DNA from 3 places in the Mesorhizobium sp. CAU 1732 genome. Region 3 is predicted to be linked to each of the others. Evidence: predicted binding sites of a transcription regulator. Region 3 holds the regulator's gene; each other region holds the start of a gene.
The links. The regulator LexA, encoded in region 3, represses DNA repair genes until DNA is damaged. The targets are predictions, from matches to a motif close to TGTTCNNNNTGTGTTCNG.

Region 1 (8,160 bases), 780 kb from region 3:
GTGGCCGAGGCGATCGGCATCGCTGTGCGCCACCACCGCGACAAGCGCAGCGACGTGATGGTCGCCGGCGCGCTGCACGCCCAGACGCTGGACGTCGTGCAGACCCGCGCCGAGCCGCTCGACATCCGCATCGGCTGCGACGAGATCGGCGACAACACGGCTGCGGTCATCATCCCGTGGCCGGATACGCATGGCGTCTACGGCGACCACACGGCGACCATCGCCGCGGCCCGCGCCGCCGGTGCGATCGTCATCTTCGTCGGCGATCCGCTGGCGCTCACGATCACGCAGACGCCGGCGTCGCTCGGCGCCGATATCGCGGTCGGCTCGATGCAGCGCTTCGGCGTGCCGATGGGCTATGGCGGTCCGCATGCCGCCTATTGCGCGGTCGCGGACAAGCTCACGCGTCTGATGCCCGGACGGCTGGTGGGTCAGTCGACCGATGCGCATGGCAGGCAGGGATATCGATTGGCGCTGCAAACCCGCGAGCAGCACATCCGCCGGGACAAGGCGACCTCCAACATCTGCACCGCGCAGGCGTTGCTCGCCAACATGGCGACCGCCTACGCGATCTGGCATGGGCCTCAGGGATTGCAGGCGATCGCGCGGCGTGTGAACCGGCTGGCGGCAAGGCTGGCCGCGGGGGTGCAGGCGGCCGGCATCGAGATCGCCGGCACGGCCATCTTCGACACGGTGACTGCGACGGTTCCGGGCAAGGCGAAAGCGATCGCCGCCAAGGCCGAGGAAGCCGGGCTGCTGCTGCGTGTCATCGACGAGGCGCATATCGGCGTCACCTTCGACGAGACATCGACCGAAGCCGATCTGGAAACGATCGCGGGTCTGTTCGGAGCTTCGATTCCGGGCGAGGCCTCCGCCTCCCTGCCCGGCGAACCGCGCGACGCGAAAAACTTCCTGTCGCAGCCGGTCTTTCACGAGAATCGCTCCGAGACGGAGATGATGCGCCTCCTGCGCAAGCTTGCGGACAAGGATCTTGCACTCGACCGCGCGATGATTCCGCTCGGCTCGTGCACGATGAAGCTCAACGCCGCGGCCGAAATGATGCCGGTGAGTTGGTCGACGGTTGGCTCCATGCATCCGCTCGCGCCCGTAGCTCACGCGGACGGCTATCGCGCCATGATCGGCGATCTGGAAGCCTGGCTGGGCGAGATCACGGGTTTCGATGCCGTGTCGCTCCAGCCGAATGCCGGCAGCCAGGGCGAATATGCCGGGCTGCTGGCCATCCGCCGTTATCACCTCGAGCGGGGCGATACGCAGCGCACCGTCTGCCTCATCCCCTCCTCCGCGCACGGCACCAACCCGGCGAGTGCCGCGATGGCGGGCATGGGCGTGGTCGTGGTCAAATGCACCGAGGCCGGCGACATTGACGTCGACGATCTGAAAGCGAAAGCCGAGCAGTATTCGGACCGTCTCGCAGCGTTGATGATCACCTATCCCTCGACGCACGGTGTGTTCGAGGAAGGCGTGCGCGATATCTGCGCGACCGTTCATCAGCATGGCGGACAGGTCTATCTCGACGGCGCGAACCTGAACGCGCTGGTAGGCCTCGCGCGTCCGGGTGATCTCGGCGCGGATGTCTGCCACATGAACCTGCACAAGACGTTCTGCATTCCCCATGGCGGCGGCGGACCGGGCATCGGCCCGATCGGCGTCAAGACGCACCTCGCGCCGTTCCTGCCGGGACACGTTGCAGGCGGCACGAAACATGCGGTGGCGGCAGCCCCCTACGGCTCCGCGTCGATCCTCCCGATCACATGGATGTATATCCGCATGATGGGCGCATCGGGCCTCAAGCGTGCGACCGAGACCGCGATCCTGTCAGCCAACTACGTCGCTGAACGGCTCAAGGCGCACTATCCCGTGCTGTATGCCGGCCGCAACGGGCGCGTCGCGCATGAGTGCATTCTCGACACGCGGGTTTTGAAGGAGCGTGGCGGCATCGGCGTCGAGGACATCGCCAAGCGGTTGATCGACTACGGTTTCCACGCGCCGACCATGTCATGGCCAGTCGCCGGTACGCTGATGGTCGAGCCGACCGAAAGCGAGCCGAAGCGCGAGCTGGACCGCTTCTGCGAGGCGATGATCGGCATTGCCGAAGAGACAGCGAAGGTCGCCGACGGCACGTGGCCCAAGGACGACAATCCGCTGATCAACGCGCCGCACACCGCAGCCGAGACGATGGGTGATGCGTGGAACCACCCCTATCCGCGCTCGGTCGCGGCCTTCCCGGCCGGCGAGACGGATTTCGCGTCGAAATACTGGCCGCCGGTATCACGCATCGACAATGTGGGCGGCGACCGCAATCTCGTCTGCTCGTGCCCGCCGGTGGAAGCACTGGCGAGCTGATTGCCGATCGAGGTCAGGCGTCCATGAGGATTGCCGCGCGGATTTCGTCATAGTCCGCGCGGAGCATACCGTCCTCGCGTTCGATGAGACCAATTGCTTCAAGCGCGGTCACATCCTCGTGGACGCGCTTGAAGTCGCGGCCGAGATCGCGAGACAGCGCGCGAATGCTGGGCGTGGGATGCCGATGCAGATGGCGCAGCATTTCGTAGCGCTTCTCCGTCATTACAGATGCCAGGGCCGCCCACGACAGGAACGTGACGCTGTCCTCGGCCTGAACCGCTTCGCCGCGCGCCGCCTGCCGCCATGCCTGGGAAACGCGGCTGGCTGCATCGCGCAGACTGCCGCCGACAACGATCTGTTTCTTCATGTGCAGCTCCTCATCGCTTCGACGTCCCGGACGAACTGCTCCAGCAGAGCGTCGATCGTCGTGAACACATAGGGTTCTTCAGCGCCCATACGATGTCGATGATCTCCCTTGCCGCGCTCATTGTCATAACCGAGCACGCGTCTGCCATCGACGATGTAGACCAACCGATATTTGAAGCTGTGCTGTGTGGGCGGCACCGGAGTAGGCACCTGCCACACCACCATTTCGACGAATGTGCCATCCAGGTAGACGACACGCTCCCGAACGATCAGTCGCGCCTTCATGATGGCTGTTATGTCAGCGACGCCTGATGGCGTCAAGCGCCATCAATCACCCTCACCCTGCCAAGCGCAGTTCGCCGGCTTCGACGCGGTTGCGGCCCGCGCGTTTGGCTTCGTAAAGTTCCGCGTCGGCGCGCGACAGCACCTCTTCGAAGCTGGCGCCTGACGGCCCGGGGAAGCCGATGCCGGCGCTGACCGTGCAGCGCAGTTCGCCTTGCGGCGTGGTGATGACCCTCGCGGAGAACGCCGATGCAATCCGTTCGGCCGCCATCCGCGCGTGATCGGGCGTGGTTTCCGACAGGATCAGCACGAATTCCTCGCCGCCCAGACGTGCCGCCGTCTCGCGATTGCGCACGGCGTCGCGCAGGATGTCCGCAAACATGCGGATCACCTCGTCGCCGCAGGCATGGCCGTAGTCGTCGTTCACGCGCTTGAAGTGGTCGAGGTCGAAGACGACGGCGGCATGTTGGGAACCGAGCACCTTTCCGCCAAATGCCTGAAACAGTGCGCGCCTGTTCAGGAGGCCGGTCAACGGGTCCGTCATGGCGTCGATGCGATGCTTGCGGGCAAGCCGTGCCTGGTCGACCGTCACGGACAGCGCGCCGATCGCCGTCATGCAGACGACGGCAACAACAATGTTCACGCGCTCGGCGAAATTGTCCGGAGCGCGCCCTATGCGCCATTCGCCGCCAAACAGCAGCACCGCTCCGCACAATCCGAACGACATGCCCAGCAGAACATAGAGCGCCGACAACGCGCTCATGGAGAACGGCGCCTCGTGTCTGGCGTTGAAATAAATGTGGCTGCACAGGACGAAGAGCATGCCAACCGTGGCGTTCTGCACCATCAGCGCCGTGCCGTCATAGCCCGCCGCCAGCAACGGCAGAACAATGGCGAGATAGGGGACGGCGATCAGCAGCGCAGGCTTGAAAGGCTTCGTGCCGAAGGCGAACTGACGCGCGGAAGCGTAGATCGTCGCGACCCCGGTAGGCAGCGACACCGCCACGTAGGAGCCGAGCCACACGTTCGGATGATTGACGTAGATCCAGTACGCCATGATGTGGCTGACGATGATCAGAAGGCCGATCGACCATGTGATCATGTAGTCGCCGCTGCGTGACGATATGCGAAACGCCAGCATCGTCAGGCTCAGGCAGAACCCTGAGATGGCGGTAGCCAGCAGGAGTGACGTAAAATCAAGCATCGAAGATCCAGCCAAGTCAGGGGGCAATTCGCTCAGCGTATAGTCTTCATTCTTATAGCAATGTTGGAGAATACCTATCTTCTGGAAGACCAGGACGGGTGTCGCGCTCCGGACGCGGAAATCCAAGCAGTTTTCCAGTAAGGCGGTCATCGGGGCGCAGATACACACCTTGGTGGTTAGCAATGCGGAAACCCGATCGTGACAATTGTAGGCACTGACGGGTGGACAGCGAGACGACCTGAACGTAACAGGAACCCGGTTCGCCTTTGCCATGGAAGCATGGCACTATCGCAAGCGATTCGGGGCTCACTCAACAACGGGCATCATGGACGACGCAAACGACCTCTTTTCGGGCATTCCGACCTCAGTTCCCGCGCAGGCGGCACGACCCGCCACGCCGGCGCGGCCTATCGACCCGCTGGTGCAGGCCGCGCGCGCCAAGCCCCAGCCGAAGGATGGCAGCGAAGGCTACAGCGCAGCCGACATCGAGGTGCTGGAAGGGCTGGAACCCGTCAGGCGCCGCCCCGGAATGTATATCGGCGGCACCGATGAAAAGGCGCTGCACCACCTCTTCGCCGAGGTGATCGACAACTCGATGGACGAGGCGGTGGCCGGCCATGCCACTTTCATCGACGTCGAACTGTCTGCTGACGGCTTCCTGACCGTGAGCGACAATGGGCGCGGCATCCCGATCGACCCTCATCCCAAATTCAAGGACAAATCCGCGCTCGAAGTGATCATGACGACGCTTCACGCAGGCGGAAAGTTCGACAGCAAGGTCTACGAGACGTCGGGCGGTCTGCACGGCGTCGGCGTCTCGGTGGTGAACGCACTGTCCGACGTGCTCGAAGTCGAGGTCGCGCGCGGCCGCCAGCTCTATCGCCAGCGGTTCTCGCGCGGCGTGCCGCAGGGCCCGCTCGAAGCGCTCGGCGAAGTGCACAACCGGCGCGGAACGCGGGTACGCTTCCACCCCGACGCGGACATCTTCGGAAAGTCGGCGAAATTCGAGCCGGCCCGCCTCTACAAGATGACGCGCTCGAAGGCCTACCTCTTCGGCGGCGTCGAAATCCGCTGGTCGTGCGATCCGGCCCTGATCGGCGAGAAGGACGAGACGCCCGCCAAGGCCGTCTTCCATTTTCCCGGCGGCCTGAAGGACTATCTGGCAGCCTCTCTCGGCTCCGACTTCCAGGTGACGCGCGAAATCTTCGCGGGAAAGAGCGAGAAGCAGGGCGGCCACGGCTCGATGGAATGGGCCGTGACATGGTTCGGCGGCGACGGCTTCATCAATTCCTACTGCAACACGATCCCCACCGGAGAAGGCGGCACCCACGAGATGGGCTTCCGCAACGTGTTGACCCGCGGGCTCAAGGCCTATGCCGACCTCACCGGCAACAAGCGCGCCTCGATCGTGACCGGCGAAGACGTGATGATCTCGGCGGCAGGCATGCTCTCCGTGTTCATCCGCGAGCCCGAATTCGTCGGCCAGACCAAGGACCGTCTGGCGACCGTCGAGGCGCAGCGCATCGTGGAAAGCGCGATCCGCGATCCGTTCGATCATTGGCTCGCCGACAATCCGCAGGAAGCATCGAAGCTGCTCGAATGGGTGATCGCGCGCGCTGACGAACGCGTTCGCCGACGCCAGGAAAAGGAAGTCAGCCGCAAGTCGGCGGTGCGCAAGCTGCGCCTGCCGGGCAAGCTGGCGGACTGCACGCAGAGTGCCGCGCAAGGTGCGGAACTCTTCATCGTCGAGGGCGATTCGGCCGGCGGCTCGGCCAAGCAGGCGCGCGACCGCGCGAGCCAGGCCATCCTGCCCCTTCGCGGCAAGATTCTGAACGTGGCGAGCGCCGGCAGCGACAAGCTTGCCGCCAACCAGCAGATCTCCGATCTCATTCAGGCGCTCGGCGCGGGTACGCGGTCGAAATATCGCGATGAAGATTTGCGCTATGACCGCGTGATCATCATGACCGACGCCGACGTGGACGGCGCGCACATCGCATCGCTGCTGATCACGTTCTTCTATCAGGAAATGCCGAACCTTATCCGTAACGGCCATCTCTACATGGCTGTGCCGCCGCTTTACCGCATCAGCCAGGGCGGCAAGGTGATGTATGCGCGCGACGACGCCCACAAGGATCAGCTCCTGAAGACCGAGTTCACCGGACGCGGCAAGGTCGAGCTTGGGCGGTTCAAGGGTCTCGGCGAGATGATGGCGTCGCAGTTGAAGGAAACGACCATGGATCCGAAGAAGCGCACGCTTCTGCGTGTCGATGTGAGCGTGGATGACGAGGCGGGCACGAAAGCCTCTGTCGACGCGCTGATGGGCACCAAGCCCGAAGCGCGCTTCCGATTCATCCAGGAACATGCCGAGTTTGTCGACGAACTCGATATCTGATCGGACCGCAGCCGATCAGATCGTCTACTGTGCCAGTCGAGAACCGGCCGAAGGCGATTTCGGGAATGCGATCGGCTCGACGGCAGGCACCAGAATGTTCGTCAGGCGGGCGAACTGGACGAAGCACTGCCGCGCCTTCTCCACCGACAGATGGCCTTCCATGGCCGCACGGCATGACCGTTGAGCGGTTGAAAATATAGGGCCGCGGCGTTCGGCCGGCCAAGTGTCGAGAAAAGAGGCAATCTCGCCGAGCGAGCGCATCTCGCGCGGGCCGGCAAAGCCATTGTTCACCACGACTGGCATGCTCAATTTCATTGTCATTGATACCTCCGTGGCGGTCTTCAACCGCCGGGGCGTCAGGCGGCATCATGCGGCCGTAGGCACCACGTGTAAAACCCGCAACTGGCGTAAATGTTTCACGATCAGTGAGCCAAATTACTCACACAGCGCATCCAAGCGTGAACTGTCGAAGAATTAGGCCGCGGCGATGGCCAAAGCATGGCCGCGCGCGTTGTCGCGAAGAACTTCGAGATGGATCGACTTGATCAGCGCCGCTGCCTCGCGGTCGCGCTCCGCGGGACCGGCCTGGCCGGGACCTGCGCCGATTTCCTTCAGCATGAGCCAGGTCACCTCCTGCGCGCCGGCGACGCGTCGGCCATTCGCCACCTCGCGCCAGACCTTGAGCGCACGCAGGAAGACGCGGTGCAGCGCGTCCGCAAGGCCGGCCGAGCGGAAAAGCGCGATCACGGCGACATCGCGGCCTGAAGCGAGGATCGCGCGAACGCGCCTATCGGACTGACCGGAGAGCGCGATCAGGACGGAGCCGAGAAAATCGACCTTGCCATGCGCAATCGTGCGCACGAGGAAGGAAGCCGTCAGGTCGCCGCGCAGGCGCAGATGTTCGATCAGGGCTGCGTGCTCCTGCGCGGGCGTGTTCTCGATCAGCGTCAGAGACGCGCGGACGCAGGCCTCGCGCGTGATGCGCTCGGCGCGTGCCGGCCCCATGAGGGCGAGAACGAGCGGCGACTGCTTGAGCGCCTCGCCCAGACGAACCAGCAGCAGATGCCGGCAATCGGATGGGAGCCTGCGGTCGACAAGCATCGCCTCGCGCAATTGTGCATCACCTCCGAACCGCTCCGCCATACGTCGGAACGACAGGGATGCCACGTCTGCGCCGTCATTTTTCAGAAGCGTGAGACAGGCTTCCAGTTCGCCCACTTCCGCGATCGCGGCGGCGAGCGACATCGACACGAACGGCCGCGATGCGATCAATGACTGGATAGCACCGTCCGACGAAGCGGCGCGGTCGATGAGGTCCGTATCGGTAAGCAACGGCGAACGGATGAGGATGACGCCCGCGACGTCGGCCTGGTCAGCGGCAAGGGCTGCAACGATCTGGGCAGGCGCATGCCTGCTCAACGACAGTACCTCCGCCATCGCCGCGCGGACCTTGGATGACGGATCGTCGAGAAGCAGTGTCAGCGCAGCCTCGGCCTCACAGCGATCCTCGAAGGGAAGCTCGTGGTCCAGGAAGGCGCGTGCCAGCGCGCTG
Region 2 (8,160 bases), 1.3 Mb from region 3:
GGCCCAACGCGCAAACAGCGTGGCACCGTAGAGCACCGGCGAAATCCATTGCCATGCGCTCGCCTCGCCTGCCGGCAACCCATTTGCCAACGCGAATGCCGCGGCGAAGAGAACCGCGACGCCGCCGGCGACACCCGCCACCTTGCGCGAGCGCGTGATCCAGTAGGCTTCGAGCGGGATCGCGGCGACCAGAAGGGCAAGCGGTCCGCTCGCGCCGCCTGAAAGCTGGACGCCCATGCCGACGACGAGAGACGAGAGTATGAGAGCCGCGACGCCGCCGATGCGCATCTCGCCATTGCGCGACACGAGAAGAGCCATGAGCCAGCCGATCCCGAAGGTCGCGCACAGCGCACCGAGCGCGATAGCCGCGCCGAACGCGGGAACCATGGTCTGGGCGATCGCCGCGGCAAGCACGAACGGACCGGCGAGAAGCACGCAGATAAGCCTGCGATGCTGCACGCGGTCGGCGGCGTTCACCGAGGGGTGTACCAGGCGCTCGCATCCTGCGGTCATCCCGGCCAACCAGTCACCAGCTCTGGTCGCTTCTGAACTCAACTCAACGCACTCACACAACGTCCGCTTGGCGGATCGATTTCTTTGATCCAGACCCTCTCATTCGCGGTTTAAGGAATGAATAAACGAGCGGGTCCGCTACCCCCATCTGGGCACGCAATCGGGGGATAGAAGCGGCCGGAAGGCGTGCAATTGCCGCCATGGTAAACAGAGGGTAAGAGCCGGCAACGATCGGATTGGTCGGCCACCGGCGACGACCCGGACGCGGGAAATCTCGATAAATCAAGTCTTTTCAGTCACTTGCCGATTCACCCGTCATCGCAATCCCGCCCCGGACTTCAATTAAACTTTGAATCAAATCCCGATAGCTCCAATTCGACTCAATCTTGCGCCAAATTCGATTCGTCTCTGCAAGCGACCTTTTGCATCCCTCGCGCATTATCGGCACATGAAGCGGGCTGGGGAGCAGACGTCCGCTCAAGTATCGAGGGTGTGGCAATGGGTTTTCTGATCAAATCCGCGTTCTGGCTTTCACTGGTGCTGCTGCTGATTCCGTTCGGCGGCAGTACGGCGGACGGCGAGCGGACCGTCGGTCCTGTCGAGGCGTTCTTCGCCGCCAAGGCGGCGATCGGCGACATGGCCGGCATCTGCGAGCGTCAGCCCCATGTGTGCGAGATCGGTCGGTCCGCGTTCACGACGATCGGCATCCGCGCAAAGGAAGGCGCACGCCTCGCCTATGGCGTGCTTGATGAGCAGTTCGGCGAAACGGCAGCGACGCAGGAGCCGATCCACACCGGTTCCGTCGAGTTGCCGCAGGACGTGGTCCTGCCGGTCGCGGACGTCGCGCCGCAGGCTCAATAGCGTCCGGTTCGCGAACTGCGCCGCTTTTGAAGGTGACTGCGAGGCGGGCAGACACTATATGCGCAATCATGAGCGCCACGATCGAAGCCATCCGCGAAGACTTCACCTTCCTCGACGATTGGGAAGAGCGGTATCGCTATATCATCGAGCTCGGCGGCGACCTTGCCCCCTATCCTGAAACGGCCCGCGACGAGGCCCACAAGGTGCGCGGCTGCGTGAGCCAGGTCTGGCTCCACACCACACGCGGCTCCGGAGACGATCCGGCCCTGAGCTTCCTCGGCGATTCGGATGCCCATATCGTCAAAGGTCTGGTCGCGATCGTCCTCGCGCTCTATTCCGGCCGAAAAGCCTCTGAAATCGCGCAGACCGACGCCGAAGGCACGCTGCGGGATCTCGGCCTCGACGAGCACCTCACGCCGCAGCGCGCGAACGGGCTCCGCTCGATGATCCGCCGCATCCGCGACGAGGCGGAAGCGGCGCTGTCATCCGCGACGGCCGGCTGACATATGGCTGCCTAGCCCAAACTCGGTCGGTAGTCCGCCGTCCCCCAATGCAGGATCGCATCCGCCTTGCGTGTGGTCTTGCGCGGCGGCTCATAGTGGCGCGCGAGAACGCCGAGAGCAGATTTGAGGATCAGCTTCGCCGAGCGCGCCGGCCAATGACGTTCCGTCTCCACGCGCTCAAGCCCCTTCAGGAAGCAGCAGACGTCGATCAGCACGCCGGACAGTTCCGGGCCGACTGCATCGATCGCATGCTCGACCCGTAACCGCGCGGAGAGTGCCGCATCCGTCAGGTCGGCAATGCCGTTCCTGTCGCCTGAGCCCCGCCCCGTGGCACTCACCGCGCCCCAATTGACGCCCATGCGGGGCATGATCTGCCCGCGGCTGTAGTCGGCGCGCAGCCGCTCGCCTGCATCGAACTCGCGCAGGCTCAGAAACGGCGAACCCTGTTTCGTGCGGTAACGCCGCAAAAGGCCCAGCGGCGATTCCGCCGCGTTGACGGTCACGGTCTCACGGCCGCTGGCCGTCTCCATCACCACAGCCTCGCGCTCCTGATGCTGGGCCTAGAATGCGTGGACGGGAGCCGCCTCGCGCCTGGCTGCGGAGACGCCAAGCTGGGTCAGGCGAAGCTGCGCTCCGTCGATGACGACGAGCCCCCTCCTGGCCAAATCATCAAGCACCTCGCTCGCAACGCCGATGACGCCCCGGTCCGCTCCATCCAGCAGGACGCGTTCGCGATTTGCCGCGCCGCGTATCGTCGCCTCGCCCTTTGCAAGAAATCGAATGCTGCGCGTTGCCGCCTTGTCCTGGTTCATGATTCCGCACCTCAATCCCGATCCATTCGGCCGAAGACGGCGAGAACCACGCGTTCCATCATCGCGACGATGCTGTCGAACTCGGCATCGTCCCGCAAATCCTCGATCTGGTGGCACGCATAGAGGACCGTCGTGCGGTCGCGCCCGAACCCCTCGCCCACGTCGCGCATCGAAATGCCAAGCGTCACATGCGCGACATACATGCCGACCTGGCGCACCCGGCTGATGTCGAGTGTCGATCGGCCCGGTTGCCGCACATCCCGCCCGCTTACGTTGAAAAGCGCCGACGTAATGTCGATCACGCCATCGCAGACGGTCGCGGCACGATCGCGCCGCGAGAGCTTTAAAAGATCGACCGCGTAGGAGACCGTTTCAATCCCGGTGTTCGCAATCGGCTCATCTTTCGTTTCCAGCGCTGTTGCCCGCAAGACCTCACCCCTCGTTCGTAGGAATAAATTCTTATATCGAGAGCGCGCCGGCATGTGAACAAAAACAGAACATTATCAGGCGAAGTTTTCACCAGGATATTGTTTTCGTTTGGATTTTTGTTTTTTTCACAGGACCGGAGGGGCAATTTTATCCACGCACCTTCAGGCCCGGCGCACCATCGAGCGACAACAGCTTGATGGAAGGAGCACGGTTTGGGTATCAGGGAAGAGGCGCACCAGTTCCGGCTGCGCAAGAATGACGAGACGCATCGCGCGGGCGAAACCGCGGCGTTGTTCGTCCTCGGCCGTATCGATCGCGATGCGGCGCTGTCGGCATCCGGGGAGGACGCAAAGCGTGTTCGCGTCAAGCTCGAGCGGTTGATCGAGCGCGAGCGCCTTCGCGGCATGCGCCGGCACTGGAGCTACGACCTCAATCGGCACATCGCGCTCAAGCAGGCGCTCGATCGCATCAAGGCATCGAGCAATCCCTGATCCGCCCCGACACGGCACGCGCGAAAAAGGCGGCGTCCCGGTGGGACACCGCCTTCATCTATCGTCTGGCCGCAACCGAAGACGGTCGCGTCAGCATTGAATTCATTAAAGCATGATTGTCGGGCGGCTACCGGACCACTTTGCGCTTTCGGCCCAGGCCCATCTTCTTCGCAAGCTGCGAGCGCGCAGCCGCGTAGTTCGGAGCGACCATGGGATAGCTCGCATCGAGGCCCCACTTCTCGCGATACTGATCAGGCGTCAGGCCGTAATGCGTCATCAGGTGGCGCTTCAGCGACTTGAACTTTTTGCCGTCCTCGAGGCAGATGATATAGTCCTCGTGAACCGACTTCTTCGGGTTCACCGCAGGCTTCTGCTTGTCGGCCGGTGCCTGCTCGGGAGCACCACCAACGCGGCCGAGCGCAGCATGCACATCTGCGATCAGATTTGGTAGTTCACCAGCAGGAACGGGATTGTTGCTGACATAAGCTGCGACCACATCTGCGGTCAGCTCTATCAGCATATCGTCATTTTTAGCGGGAGTTTCAGTCATGTCCATGTTTTGGCCCCAGTACGTTGCAAGTTAGTCATTTCGGGGCAGAATCTGCGCCCTGAACGTAACGCTTGGGCGCTTGTGTGCCGCACCTTCGATTCGCGCTACTGCCGCATATGTGAGCCTGCTCTTAAGACAAGTCAATTCAATATTCGACCATTCTCCAAATAGTTAGTGACTATGCAGTATAGATAAGTATTTTGCTCTTAATGGACGCTCGAAATTCAATCGGTTTGTACAATCTGTGATCGTGCATCGCCGGCGCCGCAACCTGGCGCGCATGCATTGTGCCCTCCCCCTGCAATGATAGTGGAATCACCGCTCAAATCTAAAGAGGCCACGAATCACCCGGCATAGATGATCGGTCCGTGTGACTGCCTACAACGTCGCGCATGACATCTCTTGTGCTGCGCTCATCCTTACCGATATTCGCATGATCCGACGGCTCGACATGCTGGGCCTCCGCCACTTCGTTCGCCACTTCAGACTCATCAGCAAGGCTACTTCACTTCATGTCCAGAACCAGCACATTTCCCGCTTTGTCCGCCCCCACGACGGATCGCAGGCCGCATGTCGACGTCAACCACGGCATCGAGCGGACGGACGACTACGCCTGGCTGCGCGCGGACAACTGGCAGGACATGTTCAAGGATCCCGCGTTGCTCGACCCGGCGATCCGGTCTCATCTCGAAGCCGAGAACACCTATCAGCAGGCATTGATGGCCGATACGGCTGCGCTGCAGAAGACGTTGTTCGCCGAGATGAAGGGCCGGATCAAGGAGGACGATTCCAGCGTTCCCATGAAAGACGGCGATTTCGCCTATGGCATGTCGTACCGGGTCGGCGGCGAGCAACCCCGCTTCATCCGCACGCCCCGCGACGGCGGAGACGAAGACATGCTTCTGGACGGCGACAAGGAGGCGGAAGGGACTGCCTATTTCCGCATCGGCAGCGTCGATCATTCGGCTGACCACAAGCGCCTTCTCTGGGGGTATGACGACAAGGGCTCGGAATTCTACACGCTGATGGTACGCGACATCGCGAGCGGCAACGACCTCGAAGACCGCGTCAGCGATACGGGCGGCTCGGGCGAGTGGGATGCGAGCGGAAAAGGCTTCTTCTACACCCGCCTCGACGCCAACCACCGGCCCTCGAAGACCTTCCACCACACGATCGGCCAGCCGGTCTCGCAGGACCGGCTCGTCTATGAGGAAACCGATCCCGGTTTCTTCACCAGCATCGGCGGCACGCGCCTCAACGACTGGATCATGATCGCCATCAACGATCACGAGACGACGGAGTACCGCGTCATCCCCGCAGACCGTCCCGACGCCCAGCCGGTTCTGGTCAAGGCGCGCGAGGAAGGCATCCAGTACGATCTGGAGGAAGGCGGCGACGTTTTCTTCATCCTGACCAATTCGGGCGGCGCGAAGGATTTCCGCATCATGACCGCGCCGGTCGCCGATCCGCGCGAGGAGAACTGGCAGGAACTCGTGCCCCACGAGCCCGGCCGCCTGATCCTCTCGATCATCGGTTTCCGCGATTTTCTCGTACGCCTGGAGCGCAAGGACGGGCTGCCGCGCATCGTGGTGCGCGAGCGCGCCAGCGGTGACGAGCATGTCGTCGCCTTCGAGGAGGAGGCCTACTCGCTCGGCCTTGCCGGATCCTACGAATATGACACCGACATCATCCGCTTTTCCTACTCGTCCATGACGACGCCTGCGCAGGTCTACGACTACGACATGCGCACCCGCGAGCGCGTCCTTCTGAAGACGCAGGAAGTGCCGTCGGGACATGACGCGGACGCCTATGTGACCCGCAGGCTCATGGCTCCGGCGCCCGATGGCGAACTCGTGCCGATCTCCATCCTCTACCGCGCGGATACGCCGCTCGACGGCACCGCGCCATGCCTGCTCTACGGCTATGGCTCCTACGGCATCGCCATTCCGGCCTCGTTCAACACGAACTGCCTGTCTCTCGTCGATCGCGGCTTCATCTACGCCATCGCGCATGTCAGGGGCGGCAAGGACAAGGGCTATGCCTGGTATGATGCCGGCAAGCGGCAGCACAAGGCGAACACCTTCACCGATTTCATCGCGGCGGGCCGTCACCTCGTCGCCGAGGGCATGACCAGCCACGACCGCATCGTCGCGCAAGGTGGTTCCGCCGGCGGCATGCTGATGGGCGCGGTGGCAAACATGGCGCCTGCCGATTTCGGCGGCATCATCGCCGAAGTACCCTTCGTGGACGTGCTTGCGACGATGCTCGACGCGACGTTGCCGCTGACGCCGCCGGAATGGCCGGAGTGGGGCAATCCGCTGGCGTCGGAGGCCGACTACAAGATCATCGCGTCCTACTCGCCTTACGACAACGTCACGGCCCAGGCCTATCCGCCGATCCTCGCGGTCGCCGGACTGACCGATCCCCGCGTCACCTATTGGGAGCCTGCGAAGTGGGTGGCCCGCCTGCGTGAGCGCAAGACCGACGACAATCCGGTTCTCTTCCGCATCAATCTGGAAGCAGGCCATGCCGGCGCGTCGGGGCGCTTCTCGCGTCTGGAGGAGATCGCCTATGGCTACGCTTTCGCCCTGAAGGTCACCGGGCGCGACGCTGTCGCTCAGTAGCCGTTGGGATGTGGCGGAATTGCCTTCAGGTAGGCCGCGATTGCTTCGCGGTCGGATGCGGGCAGTTCCGCCATGTTGCGCACGACGGACGCCATCGAGCCGCCGACTGAATCGTAGTCCGGCGTGAAGCCGGTCTCCAGCAAAGTGACGATGTCGATGTCCGACCAGTCGCCCAATCCGTCGTCCGACGGGGTGATGTTGGGCACGTTCCCGTCGCCTTCGGCAGCGGCGGCGCCGGCCATCCATTGGGCAAGCTCGAGGCCGCCAATGAGATCGCGTGGCGTATGGCACTCGCCGCAATGGCCGGGGCCCTCGACGAGATATTGCCCGCGCGCGACCTGATCGCTCGGATTGCCGAGCGCGACTGCCGGCGCGTCATTCAGGTAAAGCAGCTTCCACAGCCCGAGCGACCGGCGCATGTTGAACGGGAAGCTCAGCTCGTGGCCGGGTGCCGTGCCCGCGACCGCGGGAAGCGTCTTCATGAAGGCCGAGAGGTCCGCGATGTCGGCAGGCTGCATCCTGGCATAGGACGTATAGGGAAACGCGGGATAGTAGTGGCTGCCGCCGGGCGAGACGCCGCGCATCATGGCATTTGCCAGATCCTCGGCCGTCCACATGCCGATCCCGTCCTGCGGGTCCTGCGAGATGTTCGGAGCAACGAATGTCCCGAACCCGGTTTCGAGGCGCAGGCCGCCGCCGAGCGACAGCCGCGCATCCTCCGTCGCTCCCGGCGCGGCATGGCACGACGCGCAGCCGCCCGCCCAGAACACCTGTTCGCCGCGCGTGGCATCGCCATCCCCGAGGCCACCCACGGCTTCGGCATCGAGCCGATCCGGCGCGGACAGGAACCACAGCGCAACGCCGCCGACTGCCGCGACCACGGCTGCCGATACGAGCAGTTTGCGAAGTATGGCCATCAGGACGACGCGTCCGCCATCGGCCTACATGCGGTAGGCTTCGTGGCAGGCGCCGCAGCTTGCGGCCACGGGGCGGAATGCCGCCCGGAACGAGGCAAGGTCCTGCGGGTTCGCTGCGACCGCGGCCTGCGTCACGGCGGTATATTTGTCTGTGGCGGCCTGATAGCCGGCCATGTCTTCCCAGATTTTGGGCGACGACTTGGTATCACCGGTTTCGCTGCCTTCGGGCCAGAGTGCCGCGACGTCGATGGCCTCGGCATTGGTGTTGAGCTTTTCGAGAGCATCCATGACGGCGGCCGCATCGAAGGGCTGCTGTCCCTGGGCGATCGGGCCAAGCACCCGCATCAGCGGGCCGCGCTCCTTCATAAGTTCCTTGCGTTCCGCAATCGGATCCGCCGATGCGCCAGACACGAACAGGGATAGCGCGGCGGCGGACAGGATGAAAAATTTCATGAAGGGC
Region 3 (8,160 bases):
CATGGCCACGCAGTCGATCGACAGCGCGTCTGCTCTTGCGGCGCTGGATAGGCTGGTTCACGTTTCCAACCGAAAGGGGAAGCCGCAATGACGGACATTCTCCAGAAGATCGAAGTCTACAAGCGCGACGAAATCGCCGCGGCAAAGGCGGCGGTGCCGCTTTCCGAGCTCAAGGCGCGCAGCCGCGACGTCGATGCGCCGAGGGGCTTTCGTAAGGCGATCCAGGCCAAGCAGGCGGTCGGAGACTTTGCGCTCATCGCCGAGATCAAGAAGGCGAGCCCCTCCAAGGGCCTCATCCGCGCCGATTTCGATCCGCCGTCACTCGCCCGCGCCTATGAAGCCGGGGGCGCGGCCTGCCTTTCCGTCCTGACCGACACGCCATCGTTCCAGGGCGCACCGGAATTCCTCACCCACGCACGCGCGGCGACCGCCATGCCCGTGCTGCGCAAGGACTTCATGTTCGAGACCTATCAGGTCCATGAAGCGCGCAGTTGGGGTGCTGACGCGATCCTGATCATCATGGCGAGCCTATCGGATGACGACGCGCGGGCCCTGGAAGGCGAAGCGCACGACCTCGGCATGGACGTGCTGATCGAGGTGCATGACGAGGCGGAGATGGAGCGCGCCCTAAAACTCGCCTCACCCCTCATCGGCATCAACAACCGCAACCTGCGAACGTTTGAAGTAGGCCTCGAGACATCGGAACGTCTGGCGCAACTCGTGCCCGACGAGCGCCTCATCGTCGGCGAAAGCGGCATCTTCACGCATGCCGACTGCAATCGCCTGTCGAATTCTGGCATCTCCTGCTTCCTCGTCGGCGAGAGCCTGATGCGGCAGGCCGATGTGACACTTGCGACCCGCACGCTTCTCGGCATCGAACAGCGCAGCGCGGCAGGCTGACACCCGATGAGCGGTTCCGGCCTCACACATCTGGGTGCATCGGGCGAAGCCAACATGGTGGATGTCGGCGCCAAGGCCGAGACCGAGCGTACCGCGATCGCGGAAGGCGCGGTGGTCATGAAAGCGGAGACGCTGCGCATGATCCTCGATGGCGACGCCAAGAAGGGGGACGTTCTGGGCACCGCGCGCATCGCCGGCATCATGGCGGCCAAGCGCACGCACGAGCTGATTCCGCTTTGCCATCCGCTTCTGCTCACGAAGGTTTCCGTCGATATCGAGCCTGACGCCACGCTGCCCGGCCTGCGCGTGCGCGCGCTGGCCCGTGTGACCGGCAAAACCGGTGTGGAGATGGAAGCGCTCACGGCCGCATCCGTCGCCTGCCTCACGATCTACGACATGGCCAAGGCCGCCGATCGTGGAATGACGATCACCGGAATCCGCGTTGTCGAGAAGAGCGGCGGCAAATCCGGCGATTACCGCGCCGCGGAGGCCTGAGTTGGCTGGTCTGCTGCCCGTCGACGATGCGCTGGCGCAACTCCTGCGCGACGCCGGTCCGCTTGGCGCGGAAGATGTCGCAATCGCCGAAGCCTCCGGTCGCGTTTTGGCCTCGGCCATCGCCGCAAGACGAACGCAACCGCCCTTCCCCGCCTCGGCGATGGACGGCTATGCGGTGCGTGGGCAAGACATCGAGACCATACCGGCAAAGCTCAACGTGATCGGCGAATCGATCGCCGGCAAGCGCTTCGACGGCACGGTCGGCCCCGGCGAGGCCGTGCGCATCTTTACCGGCGCACCGATTCCAAATGGCGCCGACACGGTTCTCCTTCAGGAAGATGCCAAGGGTGTCGGCAACCAGACCATCGAGGCGCTGGAAGCGACGCCAAAGGGCAGACACATCCGCCGCGAAGGCCTCGACTTCATCACCGGCGAGCCACTCTTGAGCGCTGGCCGCCTGCTCGATCCGGCCGCACTTTCGCTCGCCGCGGCCGCCAACCATGCGATGCTGCCGGTTGTGCGCAAACCGCTGGTCGCGATCATCGCCACCGGCACGGAGCTTGTCGCACCGGGTGACAATCCCGGCCCGGACCAGATCGTCGCGTCCAACAGCTATGGCGTCGCCGCGATCGCGCGCAACGCCGGCGCGCAAATCCTCGACCTCGGCATCGTCCCCGACGATCGCGCGCAGATCGCCGCCTCCATGGATCGCGCACGCGCCGCGCGCGCCGACATCGTCGTCACGCTGGGCGGCGCGTCTGTCGGTGACCACGACCTCGTCCGCGACGTGCTTGCCGGCCAGGGAATGCAGCTTGAGTTCTGGAAGATCGCCATGCGTCCGGGCAAGCCGCTGATGTTCGGGCGCTTCGATGACACGCGGGTGCTGGGTCTGCCGGGCAACCCTGTCTCGAGCATGGTTTGTGCCTATGTCTTCCTCGTGCCGCTGGTGGCTGCCCTCGCCGGCCGCTCTACCGCCAACCGATTGCGCTCAGCCCGTCTCGGATCGCCCATGAAAGCCAACGATCACCGACAGGATTACGTGCGGGCGCATGTCGAGGACCGTGATGGCGAACTCACCGCGACCCCCTTCGGCACGCAGGATTCGTCGATGCTCAAGACGCTCGCCGCATCGAATGCGCTGATCGTCAGAGAGCCGGGAGCAGCCGCGGCCGAGCCTGGCGATGCTTGCCGCGTCATGCTGCTAAGCTGAACAAAGCATCAACGAATTCATTAAAATTAAACGTGTTGCGGAACACAACTGGAACAGATAGTGTTTGTTCTGGTTTTGTTTTTGGATCGATTCCCAAGGGGCGAGCGATGCTGACGCGCAAGCAACACGAACTGCTTCTCTTCATCCATGAGCGGTTGAAGGAGACGGGAATCCCCCCTTCTTTCGACGAAATGAAGGAAGCGCTCGATCTGGCGTCCAAATCCGGCATCCACCGTCTCATCACCGCTCTCGAGGAACGGGGCTTCATCAGGCGTCTTCCCAACAGGGCGCGCGCGCTGGAGGTTCTGCGGCTTCCCGATTCGATTGCTCCGGGCCTGAATGCGGCGAAGAAGTTTTCACCGAGCGTCATCCAGGGCAGCCTCGGCAGGGCGCCTGAGCGCTCCCGCCTGCATACCCATAGCAATGACGACGACACTCCGGCGTCCGTATCGATCCCGGTCATGGGGCGGATCGCGGCCGGCGTTCCGATCGACGCGATCCAGCACAAGACGCATTCGATCAGCGTACCGCCGGAAATGCTGTCCGGTGGCGAGCACTATGCGCTCGAGGTCAAAGGCGACTCGATGATCGAGGCCGGCATCTTCGACGGCGACACGGTCATCATCAAGGATGGCCAGACGGCCAGTCCGGGCGATATCGTCGTTGCGCTCGTCGATGACGAGGAAGCGACCCTCAAGCGGTTCCGTCGAAAGGGCGCGTCGATCGCGCTGGAAGCCGCCAATCCGGCTTACGAAACACGCATCTTCGGACCGGACCGCATCAAGGTTCAGGGCAAACTCGTCGGCCTGATCCGCCGCTATTGAAGGCAGACGGCGCGCCCGGCCTCTAATCCCGCCGGTCATTGGCTTCGGCGGGATTTTCGCGCTGGTAGGGCGGCATGCCGCGCGCTGCGCGCGAGAACTGGCGATGATGGTGCCACGCGCGGTACGGTTCCCTGATCGCGTAGCGGGGCGTGGGGCGCAGGCCATTTGCGGGAAACGAGAACTCGACGCTGCCATGGCGCGCGAGGTCGCGTTTGGTAATGACCAGCACTGCCGCGTTTTCGCACGGATCGCCGGCGGTGGCGTCGTCGATGATGATGACGGTTGCTTCGCCGCAGACACCTGCCGCGTCATTTTCGGTCGCCGCATAGGCCACAACGCCCCCGCTTCCGTGCCGCGCGATGCACAAGCCCTCGTCGTTGCAGATGAAGCCCGAGGCGTGCTCCGCTTGTGATCCCGCGGCAGTGCCGGGTCGGACGATCTCCGTGGCTGCAAAAGCTCGCATCCAGTTGTCCATCGTAAATGCGCGCGGACGCGGGCGATTGACGGCGACGCGGCCATCCTCGAGCCGCATGGCGACGAGACTGCCATCTTCGGAGATGATGACATCCGGCACATCCCGCATGAAAAGCATGAATGCGGCGATTGCCAGAAGCGGCGCGGCAGCCCACCGCATCACCCCATCCGTCATCGTCAGAAATGCGAGTGCAAGCGTCGTGATCAGCACGGCGCCCAGCGGAATCGCGCCGGTCATGTCGAATACGGATCGCTCAGCCAGCCAGATCGCGACCGCATTCATCGCGGCGATGCCGAGCCCCATCAATTGCAGCGCTGGCCCTTCCAGGCCGAACGGCATGAGGATCGATGCGATGACCGCCATCGGCATGACGATCACCGAGACGAACGGCATTGCAGCCAGGTTCGCCACCAGACCGAGCGGGGCGACCTGCTGGAAATGCCATGCGGTGAAAAGCGCCGTCGCAAGGCCGGCGACGACGGACGTCATCGAGAGCCCCGCCGCGTAGATTCCGCTCGCCCGCAGGACGGAGGCGACAGGCGACCGCCGCGGCGGAGGTCCGCTGGCCGGCTTTCCCTGTCGGTATTCCGTCCACGCAGCATAGGAGGCAACGAGCGCGGCAGTTGCCGCAAACGACATCTGGAAACTCGGGCCGACGACTTCATGCGGCGCGATCAAAAGGATGATGATCGCCGAGATCGCAAGGTTTCGCATGGTCAGCGCCGCGCGGTCCACCATCACAGCAAGCAGCATGACCGCCAGCATGATGAAGCTTCGTTGTGCAGCGACATCCGCGCCCGACATCACGAGGTAGAATGCGGTCGCCGACAGCGCCACAAACGCGGCGTATTTCTTCACCGGGTGCCGCGACGAGAAGGCCGGAACAAGCGCGAAGCAGCATCGCATGCCGACCATGAGCGTTCCCGCCACGAGCGCCATGTGAAGCCCCGAGATCGAGATCACATGATAGAGGCCGACGACGCGAAGCGCTTCGTTGATGTCCTCCGGAATGCCCGCACGGACGCCGGTGATGAGGGCTGCCGCGATCTCGCCTTCCGGGCCGCCGATCTGCAATGCGATCCGCCCCGCCATGATGCCGCGCTGCTCTTCGATCCAGGCGCGGACGCGGTCTCCGAACCGAGGTGTTGTGACGATGTCGGCAAGTTCGGGATTGTTGAGAAAGAAGCCGATCGCGCCGATTCCATCGAAATAGCTCTTGAAGGAGAAGTCGTAGCTTTGCGGGCGAACCGGTCCCGAGGGCGGGATCAGGCGAACGAGGCCCGTCATCGTGTCGCCGGGTTTCAGTCCCTCCGGTATTGCGCGCGCGGTGGCGCGGATCCTGTCGGGCGCATAGCGAAGCTCAGGGCGAGCCGTCGAGACGACGTCGAGCGTCAGGCGGAACCGACCGCTGGACTGGTGCTCGATGCGTGCCACCCGTCCTGTTATGCGCGTGGTGATCTCCGCGCCCATCATCGGGGTCAATGCTCGCCACGTCTCGACCTTGGCGGCTCCCATGCCGATAAGGGTCATCAGCGCGGCAAGTGCCGTCAGGCGCATGACGGGCCTGGCAACAGCCATCACCGCGCATCCGGCAGCAAACACTGCGGCCACAACCAGCAAGATTGCGGGCGGCTCACTGGGCATCGTGAAGTAGACGAGCGCGCCGATCGCCATGAACGCCGGCACGAGGAGAAAGGCGTTCCCCCGTTCGAGATACTGCTCGAAGCCCGAACGCCCTGCCTCCTGCAGCGCCTCCAGGTTCAGACGCGGCCGAGGGAGGTTCCGCCCAGCCACCGGCCCCACCGTCACATCGGTGAAGGATCGGGTAGCAGGGAGCGACGCGTCGGACGCAAAATCCGGCGACACGCTGTACTGACGGCGCTCGTCCGTCGCGATCGGTCTTTCCCCACCCATGCCGCTTCCCGCTCGGGTAATGCTTGCACGCCCGACCTCCTATGCTACATGAGCGCCAGCAAAAGACCATCGGGCGGCCAATGCCGCCCCGCAACGACGCTTCCCGGGAAGAAATCCATGTCTGACAAGGTCGTAACCCGCTTCGCGCCGTCGCCGACGGGCTATCTTCATATCGGCGGCGCGCGCACCGCGCTCTTCAACTGGCTCTACGCCCAGCACACGGGCGGCGTCATGCTGCTGCGCATCGAGGATACCGATCGCGAGCGCTCCACTGACGCGGCCACGGCGGCGATTCTCGATGGACTGTCCTGGCTTGGCTTGCAGTGGGATGGCGAGCCGGTTTCGCAATTCGAACGCGCGCCGCGTCACCGCGAAGTCGCCGAGGAACTCGTGCGCGCCGGCAAGGCGTATTATTGCTACGCCTCGCCCGAGGAGCTCACCGAGATGCGCGAGAAGGCCCGCGCGGAGGGCCGTCCACCCCGTTATGACGGACGTTGGCGCGACCGCGATCCTTCCGAGGCTCCGGCTGGCGCGAAGGGCGCGATCCGTATCAAGGCGCCGCGCGACGGTGAGACGATCGTCCGCGATCGCGTGCAGGGCGATGTCCGTTTTCCCAACAAGGATCTCGACGATTTCATCATCCTTCGCTCAGACGGCAATCCGACCTACATGCATGCCGTCGTCGTCGACGATCACGATATGGGCGTCACCCATATCATCCGGGGCGACGATCACCTGACGAACGCCGCGCGCCAGACGGTCATTTATCAGGCGATGGGTTGGGATGTGCCTGTCATGGCGCATATCCCGCTCATTCACGGTGCGGACGGCGCAAAACTCTCCAAGCGCCACGGCGCTCTCGGCGTCGAAGCATATCGCGCGCTCGGCTATCTTCCCGAAGCGCTGCGCAACTACCTCGTCCGCCTTGGCTGGAGCCACGGAGACGACGAGGTGATGGCCGCGCAGGACATGATCCGCTGGTTCGAGATCGAGGACGTCAACAAGGGTGCCGCGCGCTTCGACTTCCAGAAGCTGGAGGCTTTGAACGGCGTCTACATGCGCCAGAGCGACGATGCCGCCCTGCTCGACCAGTTCCTCTCGACCCTGCCCTACATCGAAGAGCGTGGCGCAATTCCGGCCGAGCTGAACGAGCGGGACAAGGCGATGCTGCTTGCGGCGATGCCCGGTCTGAAAGAGCGCGCAAAGACGCTGGTCGAACTTGCCGACAGCGCGCAGTATCTCTTTGCGGCTCGGCCATTGGCGCTCGACGAAAAGGCGGCGCAAATCCTTGACGCCGATGCGCGAGCCACGATCGCGGGGCTGCTTCCGGATTTCGAAGCCATTGACGACTGGTCGGCGCAATCGACCGAGGCGGCGGTGCGAGCTTACGCTGAAAAAACAGGGCTGAAACTGGGCAAGGTGGCGCAGCCCCTGCGCGCTGCGCTGACCGGGCGCGCAACCTCGCCCGGCGTGTTCGACGTGCTCGGCGTGCTCGGGCGCGAGGAGAGCCTGGAACGCCTGCGTGACCAGACAAGTGCCTGAATTTGCGCGGTCACGACGATCTTTTGCATTGCAACAATGCGCTGGCGGGATAGCTTGGCACGCTCCCGCAAATGCGATAGCAAGAGCGCGCAATCGGCGCGCGGTTGTTATGCATTATCGCTGACGGCATCGACGACGAGGCAACATACATTGAGAGGTGATTGTCATGACCAATTCGACTGCAAAGCTTGATTTCAAAGGCAAGGCCAGCGAATTCAAGGTCCGAAAAGGGTCGGTCGGGCCGGACGTCATCGACATCAGCGCCCTCTACAAGGACACCGGCGCGTTCACCTACGATCCCGGTTTCACCTCCACCGCAAGCTGCGAATCGAAGATCACCTACATCGATGGCGACGCGGGCGTGCTGCTGCACCGCGGCTACCCCATCGATCAGTTGGCCGAGCACGGCGACTTCCTCGAAGCCTGCTATCTGCTGCTCTACGGCGAGCTTCCGACCAAGGCCCAGAAGGACGATTTCGACTACCGCGTGACGCGCCACACGATGGTGCACGAACAGATGACGCGCTTCTTCACCGGCTTCCGCCGCGACGCGCATCCGATGGCCGTCATGTGCGGCGTCGTCGGCGCCATGTCTGCCTTCTATCACGACTCCACGGACATTTCGGATCCGCACCAGCGCATGGTCGCGTCGATCCGCATGATCGCGAAGATGCCGACGATCGCCGCGATGGCGTACAAATACCATATCGGCCAGCCCTTCGTTTACCCGAAGAACGAGCTCAACTTCGCTGCAAACTTCCTGCACATGTGCTTTGCCGTGCCGTGCGAGGACTACAAGG

Region 1: parE (DNA topoisomerase IV subunit B) is a predicted target of LexA. The motif match lies at 4,455-4,472, and genes of this name have one in related genera.
Region 2: AAFN55_RS07715 (cytoplasmic protein) is a predicted target of LexA. The motif match lies at 3,172-3,189, and genes of this name have one in related genera.

The regions. Positions count from the first base shown of each region.
Region 1 covers NZ_JBDQQR010000001.1:2,098,600-2,106,759, reverse strand. The annotation lists gene gcvP (aminomethyl-transferring glycine dehydrogenase) at 1-2,364, shown strand, start outside; gene AAFN55_RS10265 (hypothetical protein) at 2,378-2,731, opposite strand; gene AAFN55_RS10260 (DUF6516 family protein) at 2,728-3,015, opposite strand; gene AAFN55_RS10255 (GGDEF domain-containing protein) at 3,068-4,216, opposite strand; gene parE (DNA topoisomerase IV subunit B) at 4,542-6,608, shown strand; gene AAFN55_RS10245 (DUF982 domain-containing protein) at 6,633-6,929, opposite strand; gene AAFN55_RS10240 (DUF2336 domain-containing protein) at 7,083-8,160, opposite strand, start outside.
Region 2 covers NZ_JBDQQR010000001.1:1,577,114-1,585,273, reverse strand. The annotation lists gene AAFN55_RS07745 (PAS domain-containing sensor histidine kinase) at 1-513, opposite strand, end outside; gene AAFN55_RS07740 (DUF5330 domain-containing protein) at 1,012-1,374, shown strand; gene AAFN55_RS07735 (SufE family protein) at 1,443-1,877, shown strand; gene AAFN55_RS07730 (DUF6456 domain-containing protein) at 1,889-2,407, opposite strand; gene AAFN55_RS07725 (hypothetical protein) at 2,438-2,689, opposite strand; gene AAFN55_RS07720 (helix-turn-helix domain-containing protein) at 2,701-3,117, opposite strand; gene AAFN55_RS07715 (cytoplasmic protein) at 3,331-3,609, shown strand; gene AAFN55_RS07710 (MucR family transcriptional regulator) at 3,737-4,165, opposite strand; gene AAFN55_RS07705 (S9 family peptidase) at 4,672-6,783, shown strand; gene AAFN55_RS07700 (cytochrome c) at 6,777-7,700, opposite strand; gene AAFN55_RS07695 (cytochrome c) at 7,725-8,153, opposite strand.
Region 3 covers NZ_JBDQQR010000001.1:2,876,701-2,884,860, forward strand. The annotation lists gene trpD (anthranilate phosphoribosyltransferase) at 1-91, shown strand, start outside; gene trpC (indole-3-glycerol phosphate synthase TrpC) at 88-900, shown strand; gene moaC (cyclic pyranopterin monophosphate synthase MoaC) at 907-1,395, shown strand; gene glp (gephyrin-like molybdotransferase Glp) at 1,406-2,605, shown strand; gene lexA (transcriptional repressor LexA) at 2,713-3,429, shown strand; gene AAFN55_RS13970 (ComEC/Rec2 family competence protein) at 3,452-5,818, opposite strand; gene gltX (glutamate--tRNA ligase) at 5,936-7,360, shown strand; gene gltA (citrate synthase) at 7,527-8,160, shown strand, end outside.